DNA from 3 places in the Bradyrhizobium sp. USDA 4461 genome. Region 1 is predicted to be linked to each of the others. Evidence: riboswitches for the same ligand, from Rfam matches in the RefSeq annotation. Region 1 holds a riboswitch; each other region holds the start of a gene.
The links. A riboswitch is a leader RNA that binds a small molecule or an ion and turns the genes downstream of it on or off. The one in region 1 is predicted to bind glycine.
Positions count from the first base shown of each region.

Region 2: it holds a riboswitch for glycine, as region 1 does, so the genes downstream of both, ACVINW_RS26465 (D-amino acid dehydrogenase) here and ACVINW_RS07265 (L-serine ammonia-lyase) in region 1, are expected to answer to the same signal.
Region 3: it holds a riboswitch for glycine, as region 1 does, so the genes downstream of both, gcvT (glycine cleavage system aminomethyltransferase GcvT) here and ACVINW_RS07265 (L-serine ammonia-lyase) in region 1, are expected to answer to the same signal.

Region 1 covers NZ_JBSRXM010000001.1:1,531,561-1,536,260, reverse strand. The annotation lists gene glyA (serine hydroxymethyltransferase) at 1-641, opposite strand, end outside; gene ACVINW_RS07265 (L-serine ammonia-lyase) at 657-2,030, opposite strand; glycine riboswitch at 2,220-2,306, opposite strand; gene ACVINW_RS07260 (ABC transporter ATP-binding protein) at 2,996-3,730, shown strand; gene ACVINW_RS07255 (ABC transporter ATP-binding protein) at 3,727-4,440, shown strand; gene ACVINW_RS07250 (branched-chain amino acid ABC transporter permease) at 4,454-4,700, shown strand, end outside.
Region 2 covers NZ_JBSRXM010000001.1:5,690,435-5,695,134, reverse strand. The annotation lists gene ACVINW_RS26475 (ABC transporter substrate-binding protein) at 1-106, opposite strand, end outside; gene ACVINW_RS26470 (M20/M25/M40 family metallo-hydrolase) at 373-1,503, shown strand; glycine riboswitch at 1,589-1,695, shown strand; glycine riboswitch at 1,699-1,814, shown strand; gene ACVINW_RS26465 (D-amino acid dehydrogenase) at 1,884-3,245, shown strand; gene ACVINW_RS26460 (ABC transporter permease) at 3,405-4,349, shown strand; gene ACVINW_RS26455 (ABC transporter permease) at 4,353-4,700, shown strand, end outside.
Region 3 covers NZ_JBSRXM010000001.1:5,551,356-5,556,055, forward strand. The annotation lists gene gcvP (aminomethyl-transferring glycine dehydrogenase) at 1-1,494, opposite strand, end outside; gene gcvH (glycine cleavage system protein GcvH) at 1,651-2,016, opposite strand; gene gcvT (glycine cleavage system aminomethyltransferase GcvT) at 2,030-3,175, opposite strand; glycine riboswitch at 3,318-3,410, opposite strand; gene alaS (alanine--tRNA ligase) at 3,611-4,700, shown strand, end outside.

The sequences.
Region 1 (4,700 bases):
GAATTGGCAGCAACAAGTCCAGCAACGTGAGCCATATCGACCATCAGTTTCGCGCCAATTTCGTCGGCGATCGTCCGAAACTGTGCGAAGTCAATCTCACGAGGATAGGCCGAACCGCCCGCAACAATTAGCTTTGGCCGATGTTGATGCGCCAGGCTGCGGACTTCATCCATATCGATCAGGTGGTCCGTCTCGCGTACCCCGTAGGGGATCGCCCGAAACCACTTGCCTGAGATCGTGACGGCGGCACCGTGCGTAAGATGACCTCCATGCGCTAGAGAAAGGCCCATGAAGGTGTCCCCGGGCTCCAGAAGCGCCAGGAATGCAGCAAGGTTTGCTTGTGCTCCGGAGTGAGGTTGCACGTTGGCAAATCCTGCGCCGAAAAGTGCCTTCGCCCGTTCAATCGCAAGGAGCTCGACTTCGTCAACAAACTCGCAGCCTCCATAGTACCGGCGTGCGGGATATCCTTCAGCATACTTGTTGGTTAGCACGGATCCCTGAGCTGCGAGGACCGCTTCTGACACGATATTTTCGGATGCAATCAGCTCGATTTGACTCTGCTGACGATGCAGCTCTCGATCGATGGACGCGAACACGGGATCACCGAAACCCCGTCGCGTCATTTCCAAGACATTATCCATGGCTTCTTCCTTTGTTCAGCACTCGGGGACGTTAACGGCGAGGCCGCCTCGAGATGTCTCTCTGTACTTGTCGTGCATGTCGGCTCCGGTCTGGCGCATCGTCTCGATGACATGATCAAGCGACACCTTGTGGGTGCCATCGCCGGCGAGAGCCAGCAATGCTGCATTGATCGACTTGATTGCGCCGAATGCGTTGCGTTCGATGCACGGGATCTGAACGAGCCCCGCGACCGGGTCGCAGGTCATGCCGAGATGATGCTCCATTGCAATTTCAGCGGCATTTTCGATCTGTTCGTTGGTGCCACCGAGGGCGGCGGCGAGTCCTGCAGCCGCCATCGCGGCGGCGGAGCCGACCTCGCCCTGACAACCAACCTCCGCACCTGAGATGGAAGCGTTGTGCTTGATGATGCTGCCGATCGCGGTCGCAGTGAGAAGGAATGTGCGCATGCCATCCACATCGGATCCGTCGCAGAAGTCACGGTAGTATCTGAGAACGGCGGGTAACACGCCGGCGGCGCCATTCGTCGGTGCCGTGACGACCCGACCACCGGAAGCGTTCTCCTCATTCACGGCAATGGCAAAGGCGGACACGTACTCGAACGCTTCGCTTGGGGAGTGTTGGTTAGCCAGCGCAGCAGAGCGAAGTCTCTGAAAGAGCTTCTTTGCGCGCCGCGGGACCTTCAAACTGCCGGGCAGCTCGCCATCCCGATCGAGGCCTCGGTCGACACACGCCATCATCACCTGGATTAGGGTGTCGAGCAGCTGAACGGTGGAAGGCTCGTCCCGGCGTGCCAATTCGTTGATGAACGCAACGTCAGCTATGGCGCAGACATTGGCGCGGCATATCGCCAGGAGCTCATCCGCCGACCGATAATCGAAGCCGAATGCAAAGGTCTGCACCTTTGATGCGCCGCTGTCTCCGTCGCGCTCGATAAATCCCCCTCCGACGGAGTACCAGACCTCTGACGCGATGATTTCGCGGCCTTTATCGAAGGCTTGCAGCAACAGCGCATTGGGATGACGGTCGTAGACCGTTTGCTTGTCAAAGACGAGGTCGCGTGCTTCGACGAATTCGATTGCGGTATCATTGGGAAGAACAATGCTGCCACTCGATCGTATCTCAGCCAAGATCGAGTCGGTCTCATCCGGCTCCAACTGGTCCGGCAAGTGTCCGGAGAGCCCCAGCAAGACCGCAACGTCCGTTCGATGGCCTTTGCCAGTCCAGGCAAGCGATCCGAAGGCGGTAACGGCTATTCTGCTGGTCCTTTGTTGCCGCTCTGCGCCTAGGCCTCTCACGAAAGAGGACGCGATCTTCATCGGTCCGATTGTATGTGAGGAAGACGGACCGATCCCAACTTTGAACAAGTCGCCCAACCCAATGGGCAACATGGTTTGCTTGCCGCGTTGCGCAGCCCGCTCGAGTAGGGTGGTTATTGATGTTTTTAACGCAGACATCGACATGGAGCACCTCTAGCCATCGATTCAAATCGATTGAGCTGTTTGAAGCGCCCCATCTGTCTTTTTGGCCTGAGAGTGTTATCCCTTCGGCGGATGCTGACCGCATCACTTTCCAGATGTAGATCCGACACGGTCCTTTTGCCTGAGAGTTTCCGGGGCGGTTGCTCCTTCGGCGCCGGGTACCCGGCCTCTCCCGTGGTCAGATAAACTTAGTTACTACCGTATAGCTCCAAACACTGATGATGGGAAAATAGCTGCCAAGTGGGCTGTATCGCAGTCGCCTGGATCGAGCAAGGGCGGGCCGTTCTGTCGTGCGTGAAAACGGTTCACCGCTTGGTCGAATACTGTTCGTTTGCGTTCCCCGTAGGCAAATACTTAGTTTGCCGAGCCTCTCATCGGTGAAGCAACACGTCAAGCGGGCGGCGATGTTGCGCACGATGGTTTTCGTCCGGACTTCGATGCGAGTCCCGGTCCTCGTTGGCAATCAGATAGACCCGAAGAATTGAACTAGCAGGCTGCTCAATGACCTGCAGATCTGAAAAGCGTTGAAACGTCGTGTGCGGCTGCCAATGATCATGATTTGCGATGTCTGCCCCGCGTGCTCCGTGACGCTGCTTCGATTTGGCAGTCGCGGAAGTCCGGTTCGTTTGCTCCGGGCAATGCGGCGCATGGCTGCAGAGCGTTTGGTTCAGTTCGGCAAACGCTTTCCAAGCTGACGCGACCCTTCGCCGCCGCTTCACGAAACTACTGATGATATGTCGCATCAAGATCGATAGGGGAGTCGTGTGTTCGAGTTGAATAGTCGAGATGGCATCGCCGAAGTCGGGAAAGAAGAAGTGTCCCGATCAGCAGACCAATCACGCTCCTCATTTCTCGTGATCCAGGACGTCAGCGTCATGTTCGGCGGCGTTATTGCGCTCAATGGCGTGTCGTTCGACATGCGTCATGGACAGATCCTCGGTCTGATCGGGCCGAACGGCGCCGGCAAGACGACGCTGTTCAATTGCCTGTCGCGGCTCTACCAGCCGTCGTCCGGCGACATCCTGATGGAAGGCAAGAGCATCCTGTCGCGGCCGCCGCACCGGATCGCCGAGATCGGCATCGGCCGCACCTTCCAGAACGTCGCATTGTTTCCCAACCTGTCCGTGATCGACAACGTCCGCGTCGGCGCGCATGCCCGCACCTCGAGCGACATCGTCAGCGACTCGCTGCGTCTCGCCTGGGTCCGCCGCGGCGAGAACGACATGAACAAGAAGGTGCACGACATCCTCGGCTATCTCGATCTCGAGGACGTCGCCCACACCGTCGTCTCGGGACTTCCGTTCGGCACCCAGAAGCGCGTCGAGCTGGCGCGGGCCCTGGCGGCGGATCCGAAGATCCTGCTGCTCGACGAGCCGGCCGGCGGCCTCAATCACGAGGAAGTCTATGTGCTCGGCGATTTGATCCGCAAAATCCGCGACGACCGTAAAATTACGGTGCTGCTGGTCGAGCATCACATGGGTCTCGTGATGTCGATCGCCGACCACGTCGTCGCGCTCAATTTCGGCCGCAAGCTGGCCGAAGGCACGCCGGCCCAGGTCCAGGCCGACCCCGACGTCATCAAGGCCTATCTGGGGAGCAAGGACCAATGACCGCGATGCTCAACGTCAAGGACCTGCGCGCCTATTACGGCCAGGTCCAGGCCCTGCACGGCCTCAGCTTCTCGCTCAACGAGGGCTCGCTGACCACCCTGCTCGGCGCCAACGGCGCCGGCAAGACCACCACGCTGCGGGCGATCTGCAACATGGTGCGCTCGACCGGCGCGATCGAGTTCGAGGGCAAGCCGATCGGCACGCGCTCGACCGAGAACGTGGTCCGGCTCGGCATCGCCCATGTGCCGCAGGGCCGCGGCACCTTCACCAACATGACGGTGGAGGAGAATTTGCAGCTCGGCGCCATCAGCCGCTCCGACACCAAGGCGATCGGCTCCGACATCGAGCGGATGTACGACCATTTCCCGGTGCTGAAGCAGCGCTACACCCAGCAGGCCGGCACGCTGTCCGGCGGCGAGCAGCAGATGCTGGCGGTGGCGCGCGCGCTGATGCTGCGGCCGCGCCTGATGCTGCTCGACGAGCCGTCGTTCGGCCTCGCGCCGCTGATCGTGCGCGACCTGTTCCGCATCCTCGGCAAGATCAATCGCGAGGAAAAGGTGACCATCCTGGTGGTCGAGCAGAACGCGCAGCTCGCGCTCGAGCTCGCCGACCAGGCCTATGTGATCGAAACCGGACGGATCGTGATGTCGGGCAATGCCAAGGACATCGCGAACAACGAAGACGTCCGCAAATCCTATCTCGGCTACTGAGGGAGCTGGCACAATGGAGCTTTTTGCCAACCAGGTCCTGGCCGGCATCGCCACCGGCGCGATCTATGCCTGCATGGCGCTCGCCGTGGTGATGATCTACCAGGCCATCGACCATCTGAATTTCGCCCAGGGCGAAATGGCGATGTTCTCGACCTTCGTGTCCTGGCAGCTGATGCAGTGGGGCGTGCCGTATTGGGGCGCCTTCGTACTCACCGTCGCCTTCTCGTTCGTCGCCGGCATCGTCATCGAGCGGCTGCTGT
Region 2 (4,700 bases), 4.2 Mb from region 1:
CCATCGCCTGCGGCGCAAACGACAATTCCTGCGGTGCGAATGACAGCGCAAGCGCCGACAACGCAGCCGCGAGCGTGCGGCGTTTCCAACGCGAGATAGGGAACATGCAAATCTCTCCTGACGTGTAACTGGTCAAAGCCGGCTTATTCGTTATGCATGCGGTCCGTTATTTAGGCGAACTAACATGCTGTATGGCTTGTGAAATCGAGACTTGCACCAAGCGCCAAGCGCGTCAATCGGTTTCGATCCGGATCGGACGTACACAAACGAATGAGGCCGCGGGCCGGATTTTGGCTTTACAAAATCGTCGGCGGAGATTTTCGTGAGCGCCGCGCGATGCCGGCGCCGTCAGAACAACAAGAGAGAACAACGATGAACCCCGCCAATCTCCCCTTTGACTCCGAAGCGATGCTGCAGGGCCTGCGCAGCTGGGTGGAATGCGAGAGCCCGACCTGGGACGCGGCTGCGGTCGAGCGCATGCTCGATCTCGCCGCGCGCGAGATGGCGGTCATGGGTGCGACGATCGAACGCATCGCCGGACGCCAGGGCTTTGCCGGCTGCGTCCGCGCCCGCTTTCCGCATCCGAAGCAGGGTCAGCCCGGCATCCTGATATCAGGCCATCTCGACACCGTGCACCCGGTCGGCACCATTGAGAAGCTCAAATGGCGCCGCGAAGGCAACAAATGCTTCGGGCCCGGCATCTTCGACATGAAGGGCGGCAACTATCTGTCGATCGAGGCCATCAGGCAATTGGCCCGCGCGTCCTTCACGACGCCGTTGCCGATCACCGTGCTGTTCACACCCGATGAAGAGGTCGGCACACCGTCGACGCGCGACATCATCGAGGCGGAAGCCGCGCGCAACAAATATGTGCTGGTGCCGGAGCCCGGCCGGCCGAACAACGGTGTCGTCACCGGCCGCTACGCGATCGCGCGCTTCAATCTGGAAGCCACCGGCAAGCCGAGCCATGCCGGCGCGACGCTGTCCTCCGGCCGCTCCGCGATCCGCGAAATGGCCCGTCAAATCATCGCCATCGACGGCATGACCACCGAGGACTGCACCTTCTCGGTCGGCATCGTGCATGGCGGCCAGTGGGTCAATTGCGTCGCCACGACCTGCACCGGCGAAGCGCTCAGCATGGCCAAGCGGCAGGCCGATCTCGATCGCGGCGTCGAACGCATGCTGGCGCTGTCCGGCACCGCCAACGACGTAACCTTCAAGGTGACGCGCGGCGTCACGCGCCCGGTGTGGGAGCCGGATGCCGGCACCATGGCTCTATACGAAAAGGCAAAGGGCCTTGCGGCCGGGATGGGCCTCGATCTTCCGCACGGCAGCGCCGGCGGTGGATCGGACGGCAACTTCACCGGTGCGATGGGCATCCCCACGCTCGATGGTCTCGGCGTTCGCGGCGCCGATGCACATACGCTCAACGAGCATATCGAGGTCGACAGCCTGGCCGAGCGCGGCCGCCTGATGGCGGCGCTGCTGGCGACGCTGGACTGATTGCACTGCACAACACGTTGGCACTGCCGGATCGAAATTTAGCCTTGTCCAATTTTAAGGCTTCGCCTACGGTCCGGCCGTCCAACGCGACGATGCGGGAGAGATCGAGGCGACAACATTCGTGTTGTCAGCTTCGGCGCCGATGGAGCAACCGCCCCGGAAACTCTCAGGCAAAAGGACTGTATCGTCAGGACGATCTGGAGAGAGACGGACATGGCCGCAGATCAAGGGCCGTGACGTCCACCGAAGGGGATAGTTCGCGTCCGGGCCCCGGCCCGGTGCGGATCAAGCTCTCAGGTACCGTGACAGATGGGGCGTCGAAACACCCGGTTTCACCGGTGGTTCGGCGACTCTAACAACACGGGAGCCTGAAGACCATCATGCCTCACATTGCGATCATTGGCGCCGGCATCACCGGCGTGACGACGGCCTATGCCCTGCTCGAACGCGGCTACAAGGTGACTGTGCTCGACAGGCATCGCTACGCCGCGATGGAAACCTCATTCGCCAATGGCGGACAGTTGTCCGCCAGCAACGCCGAAGTCTGGAACAGCGCGGCGACCATTCTCAAGGGGCTGCGCTGGATGCTGAGAAGCGACGCGCCGCTCTTGATGAACCCGAAGCCGAGCTGGCACAAATATTCCTGGATCGGCGAGTTCGTCGGTGGCATCGCGCGCTATCGCAGCAACACCATCGAGACCACGCGGCTCGCCATCGAAGCGCGCAAGCATCTGTTCTCGATCGCCGAGCGCGAGAACATCGCCTTCGATCTCGAACGCCGCGGCATCCTGCACGTCTATCACGACAAGGCCGGCTTCGAGGCAGGCCTGCGGGTCAACACCTTGCTGCAGCAAGGCGGGCTCGACCGCCGGCCGGTGACACCGGACGAGATCCGCAGCATCGAACCCGCGCTGCAAACCGCCTGCTATGGTGGCTTCTTCACGCCGTCCGACGCCACCGGCGATATCCACAAGTTCACGCGCGGCCTCGCCGAGGCTTGTGCGCGGCGCGGCGCGAGCTTCATCCATGAGGCCGACGTCGACACGGTCGCGCGCGGCGACGACGGCTTCCGCATCGGCTGGAACGAAACCGCGTCGCACGATGCCGAGCCCGCGACGCGGCACGAATTGCAGGCCGACGGCCTCGTGATTTGCGCGGGCGTGGCGAGCCGCCGCTTCGCGGGCTTACTCAACGACCGCGTCAACGTCTATCCGGTGAAGGGCTATTCGATCACGGTGCAGCTCGATGCGCCGCAAAGCCGGGACGCCGCGCCGACCGTCAGTCTGCTCGACGAAGCCGCCAAGATCGTCACCAGCAGGCTCGGCGCCGACCGCTTCCGCATTGCCGGCACCGCCGAGTTCAACGGCTTCAACCGCGATATCAGGGCCGACCGCATCCAGCCGCTGGTGGATTGGGTGCGCCATCATTTCCCCGGGGTCGATACATCCAAAGTCGTGCCGTGGGCGGGGCTGCGTCCGATGATGCCGAACATGATGCCGGTGGTGCGCGCCGGCCGGATTCCAGGCGTGTTCTACAACACCGGCCACGGTCATCTCGGCTGGACGCTATCCGCCGCGACCGCGCAGATGGTCGCAGGCGCGATCGACGACTGGCGCGATCTCGATACGCCGCCGATGGCGCCGGCGTTCGGTCGCGGGCTCGACGATGTACCTGCCAATGCTCGCAAGGCTGAAATCAATCCACCTTCCAGTGGACTGCTTCGCACGTCATCGGAGGACTAATCACACCAGCAGGACCGACTAGCTGCACCGCAAAAACCGCAGCACCGATGGCACGGGACTTGCTCAACTTCTACCCTGTGTTTGCTACCATCTGTGCTACGGTCCGGTGTGCAACGGTCCCGCTGGGGACTTCATCGACCACAACCCAACGGATCCAATTTGCTCGGATATCTGCTTCGCCGCATCCTCGCCGCCATTCCCGTGATGGGCGTGGTGGCCCTGTTCGTGTTCCTGCTGCTGCGGCTGACGCCGGGCGACCCCGCCGCCATCCTCGCCGGCGACAATGCGACGCCGGAACAGCTTGAACGCATCCGGACCTCGCTCGGTCTCAACGAGCCGATCTACATCCAGTTCTACACCTGGGTCGCGAAGCTGCTGCATGGCGACCTCGGCGTCTCGCTGATCTCGAACAAGCCGATCCTCGAGATGATCGGCCCGCGCCTCGAACCGTCGATCTCGGTCGCGCTCGCCACCATCATCCTCTCGATCCTGGTCGCAGTGCCGCTCGGCGTCATTGCGGCATGGAAGCACGGCACCTGGATCGACCGCTGCGTGATGGGGCTGTCGGTGCTCGGCTTCTCGGTGCCGGTGTTCGTGATCGGCTATGTGCTGATCCAGGTGTTTGCGATCTACCCGTTCCGCTGGGTCCCGGTGCAGGGCTTCAAGAGCATCTCGGCCGGCTTCGGTCCGTTCTTCGAACGCATCATCCTGCCGACCTGCACCCTCTCCTTCATCTATGTCGCGCTGATCGCGCGCATGACGCGGGCCTCGATGCTTGACGTGTTGGGTGAGGACTACGTCCGCACCGCGCGCGCCAAGGGCATCGGCGAGACCGGCGTGCTGCTGCGCCATGCGCTGCGCAACGCCGCGGTCCCGGTCATCACCGTGATCGGCTCCGGCTTCGCGCTCTTGATCTCCGGCGTCGTCGTCACCGAAAGCGTGTTCAACCTGCCCGGCATCGGCCGCCTCACCGTCGACGCGGTGCTGGCGCGCGACTATCCGGTGATCCAGGCGATGATCTTGTTGACGTCGGGCATCTATGTCGCAGTCAATCTCTTGATCGACGTCGCCTACACCCTGCTCGATCCTCGTATCCGGTACTGAGCAATGGCGATCGAAACCCTTCCCGAAGCCTCGATTCCCGTCACCCGGCCGTTCCGCGTCAAGTTCGGCTTCCTGACCTCGACGCCGATCATCGCGGTTGCGACGATCTGTCTTGCCCTCATCATCCTGATGGCGATCTTCGCGCCGCTCCTTGCGCCGCATGATCCACTCTTGCTGACGCCGTCGCAGCGACTGAAGCCGTCGAGCGCGCAATATCTGCTCGGCACCGACGCCTATGGACGCGACCTGTTGTCGCGCGTCATCTACGGCGCGCGGATCTCGCTGGTGATCGGGCTCGGCGCCGCCGTCTGCTCGATCGCCATCGGGCTCGTGATCGGCCTGGTCGCCGGC
Region 3 (4,700 bases), 4.0 Mb from region 1:
GCGGTCGAGCGCGAGGTCGCGATCGCTGAGCTTGCGCATGTAGCGCAGCAGTTCGGTCTCCGAGCGATGCGTGTTGAACACCGGGTGGGTGAGGAAGGCGCTGGTGCGCCGCAGCTCCTTCGGCAGCGCCTCGTGCGCCGCCGCTTCGATTTCGGCAAAGCTGAGCTTGCCGCCGAACACGCGCCACACCGCCTCGACGGTCTCCGGCGTCGTGGTCTCGTCGAGCGCGATGCCGAGCGTGGTCGTACCGATGCGCAGATTGATCCGCTCCGCCTGCGCGCGGGCGACGATCTCGATCTGCCTGGCACCGGCCTCGATCGTTACGGTGTCGAAGAACGCCTCGCTGGTCGGCGTAAAGCCGAGCTTGCGCAGGCCTGCGGCCAGCACGGTGGCGCGCCGATGCACGCCGCGAGCGATATGGGTCAGGCCCTCGGGGCCGTGATAGACCGCATACATCGAGGCGATCACGGCGAGCAGCACCTGCGCCGTGCAGATGTTGGAGGTCGCCTTCTCGCGGCGGATATGCTGCTCGCGGGTTTGCAGCGCCAGGCGATAGGCGGGTAGCCCGCGCGAATCCACTGACAGCCCGACGATGCGGCCGGGCAGCGAGCGCTTCAGCGTGTCGCGCACCGCCATGTAGGCGGCGTGCGGTCCGCCATAGCCCATCGGCACGCCGAACCGCTGCGCCGAGCCGATCGCGATGTCGGCGCCGAGCTCGCCGGGCGAGGTCAGCAGCGTCAGCGACAGCAGGTCGGCGGCGACGATCGCCAGCGCGCCCTTGGCGCGCAGCGATGCGATCGCAGGCCGGAGGTCGCGTACCGCGCCCGACGTTCCCGGATATTGCAACAGCGCGCCGAGCACGTCGGCCTTGTCGAGCTCGGTGAGGGGATCGCCGACGACCAGCGCCCAGCCCAAGGGGGCCGCGCGCGTGCGCATCACCGCGAGCGTCTGCGGATGCACCTCCTTGTCGACGAAGAACACCTTTGCTTTCACCTGCGAATGGCGCTCGGCGAGCGCCATCGCTTCAGCGGCGGCGGTCGCCTCGTCGAGCAGCGAGGCGTTGGCGACGTCGAGCCCGGTGAGGTCGCAGATCATGGTCTGGTAGTTGAACAGCGCTTCCAGCCGGCCCTGGCTGATCTCCGGCTGATACGGCGTATAGGCGGTGTACCAGGCCGGGTTCTCCAGGATGTTGCGCTGGATCACCGCCGGCAGGATGGTGCCGGAATAGCCCTGGCCGATCAGCGACGTGAACACCTGGTTCTGCGCGGCGAGCTCGCTCATATGCGCGAGCGCCTCGGTCTCGCTCAGCGCGCGGCCGAGATCGAGCGGCGCCTTCTGGCGGATCGACGCCGGCAGCGTCTCGTTCATCAGCGCTTGCAGGCTCGCGGCGCCCACCGTCTCCAGCATTGCGTTGACGTCGCGCGGTGACGGTCCGATGTGGCGGCGGACGAAATCGGTGACGGCTTCGTTGATCGGCTTGAAGGGCGCGTTCATGACGGGGTCCTCGTTGTCAGCCGTCATACCCCGCAAAAGCGGGGTATCCAGTACGCCGGGACAGCAGTGGTTAAGCTGAAGGGCCGCGGCGTACTGGGTCGCCCGATCAAGTCGGGCGATGACAGGGAGTGTGTGGTCGCAATCTGCTTCATTCTCTCAGGCGGTGTGCGCGGCGTAGGCGGCTTCATCCATCAGGCCGCCGAGCTCGCCCTTGTCTGATATCTTCAGCTTGAAGAACCAGGCCTTGCCGCCGGCATCCGAATTGACCAGCGCGGGATCGGCCGTGAGCGCCTCGTTGACCTCGACCACTTCGCCGGTGATCGGCGCATAGACGTCGGAGGCGGCCTTGACGGATTCGACGACGGCGGCGGCCTCGGCCTTTTTCAGGCTGCGGCCGATCTTGGGCAGTTCGACGAACACCACGTCGCCGAGCTGCGATTGCGCATAATCGGTAATCCCGATCGTGGCGACATCGCCCTCGATGCGGAGCCATTCGTGGTCGGACGTGTACAGCGTCGTCATGGGGATCGATCCTTCAGCGTTTGTAGGTATTGGGGATGAAGGGCGTTGCGGCGACTTTCAGCGGCAGCCGCTGGCCGCGCACTTCGGCGAAAACGGTGGTGCCGAGCGCGGAGAGGGCGGTCGGCAGATAGCCCATCGCAACCGGCGCATTGAGGCTCGGGCCGAAGCCGCCCGAGGTCACCTTGCCGATCTGCTCGGTCGAGCTGGCGTCGGCAAACAGCGCGGCGCCTTCGCGCACCGGCGCACGGCCATCGGGCCTTAAGCCGACGCGGCGGCGGGTGGCGCCATCAGCGAATTGCGCGAGGATCTTGTCGGCGCCGGGAAAGCCGCCGGCGCGGGCGCCGCCGCTGCGGCGGACCTTCTGCACCGACCATTCCAGCGCGCCTTCGACCGGCGTGGTGGTGGTGTCGATATCGTGACCGTAGAGGCAGAGCCCGGCTTCGAGCCGCAGGCTGTCGCGCGCGCCGAGCCCGATCGGCAGCACGTCGGGATTGTCGAGCAGCGCGGTGACCAGGGCTTCCGCCTTGTCCGCGGGTACTGAAATCTCAAAGCCGTCCTCGCCGGTGTAACCGGAGCGCGAGACGAAGCAGTCGATCTCGGCGACGCGGCGCGGGCCGGCGTCCATGAATTTCATCGAACTGACATCTAGACAAAGCTTTGCCAGTGCCGCTTCCGCTTTCGGCCCCTGCAGCGCGATCAGCGCGCGGTCGGCCAGCGACACGATCTCGCAGCTGTCGGAAAGATTCGCTCGCAGATGCGCCTCGTCCGCGTCCTTGCAGGCGGCGTTGACCACCAGGAATAGATGATCGCCGAAATTCGCCACCATCAAATCGTCGAGCAGGCCGCCGTCCTTGTTGGTGAATTGCGCGTAGCGCTGCCGTCCCGGCGCGATGCCGACGATGTCCTGCGGCACCAGTTTTTCCAGCGCGAGCGCCGCGTCTGCGATCTTGCCGGATTTGGCCTTCAGCACGAGCTGTCCCATGTGGGACACGTCGAACAGACCGGCGTCCTTGCGGGTGTGCAAATGCTCCCTCAGCACGCCGGCCGTGTATTGCACCGGCATGTCATAGCCGGCGAACGGCACCATCTTGGCGCCGCGCGCCAGATGCAGCGCGTGCAGCGGGGTCTGTTTCAGCGGGGAAGTTTCGCGCACAAGCATCACAGGGCCCTCGCGGTTCCCGCCGGGGACCTATTTCCCCTTGAGAAACCTGCAGAAAGCCCCATCTGTCGCTGTGCCTGAGAGTATTATCCCGTCGGCGGACGCAATCGGGGAGAACCCCAGCGCCTCTTTCCAGATGTCAGACGTCACGCGGTCCTTTTGCCTGAGAGTTTCCGGGGCGGTTGCTCCTTCGGCGCCGGCCCAGGACAGGGCCAGTCTCTCCCGACGTGACTACTTACAGGTAGGACCAAAACACGGCCCCGCCAAGGCTGTCAACGCACCCGGACGACTATCAACGGGCTTTGTGCTGTTGCGGCAAGCCCATGATCCGGCTGCACAGTTTCTGGACACCGCAGCTGGCAATGTCTAAAAGCGTTCGGCCGGAAAATGACGCCTTTTTGCGGCTGGCCGGCCCCTTTTTCCGATTGGATGAACATGAGCAGCGTCAACGACATCAGGTCGACATTTCTGAACTTCTTCAAGGCGAACGGCCACGAGATCGTGGCCTCGTCGCCGCTGGTGCCGCGCAACGACCCGACCCTGATGTTCACCAATGCCGGCATGGTGCAGTTCAAGAACGTCTTCACCGGCGTCGAGAAGCGCGGCTATCAGCGCGCCACGACGTCGCAGAAATGCGTGCGCGCCGGCGGCAAGCATAACGACCTCGACAATGTCGGCTACACCGCGCGCCATCTCACCTTCTTCGAGATGCTCGGCAACTTCTCGTTCGGCGACTACTTCAAGGAGCGCGCGATCGAGCTCGCCTGGAATCTGATCACCAGGGATTTCGGGCTGAAGAAGGACAAGCTGCTGGTCACGGTCTACCACACCGACGACGAGGCGGCCGGCTACTGGAAGAAGATCGCGGGCTTCTCGGACGACCGCATCATCCGCATCCCGACCTCGGACAATTTCTGGGCGATGGGCGATACCGGTCCCTGCGGTCCGTGCTCCGAGATCTTCATCGATCGCGGCGAGCACATCTGGGGCGGACCTCCGGGTAGCCCCGAGGAGGACGGCGATCGCTTCCTCGAGTTCTGGAATCTGGTGTTCATGCAATACGAGCAGGTGACGAAGGAGGAGCGCGTGGCGCTGCCGCGCCCCTCGATCGACACCGGCATGGGCCTCGAGCGCATGGCCTGCATCCTGCAGGGCGTCGAGAGCGTGTTCGAGACCGATCTGTTCCGCCATCTGATCGACGCAGCCTCGTCGGCGCTCGGCCATGAGCCGAACGCGCAGAACGTCGCGTCGTATCGCGTCATCGCCGACCATCTGCGCTCGTCGGCGTTCCTGATCGCCGACGGCGTGCTGCCGTCGAATGAGGGCCGCGGCTACGTGCTGCGCCGGATCATGCGCCGTGCGATGCGCCACGCGCAGCTCCTGGGCGCGAGCGAGCCGCTGATGCATCGCCTGGTCTGGGCGCTGGTCCGCGAGATGGGCCAGGCCTATCCGGACCTGGTGCGCGCGGAAAAGCTGATCGAGGAGACGCTGCAGCTCGAAGAGACCCGATTTCGCAAGACGCTGG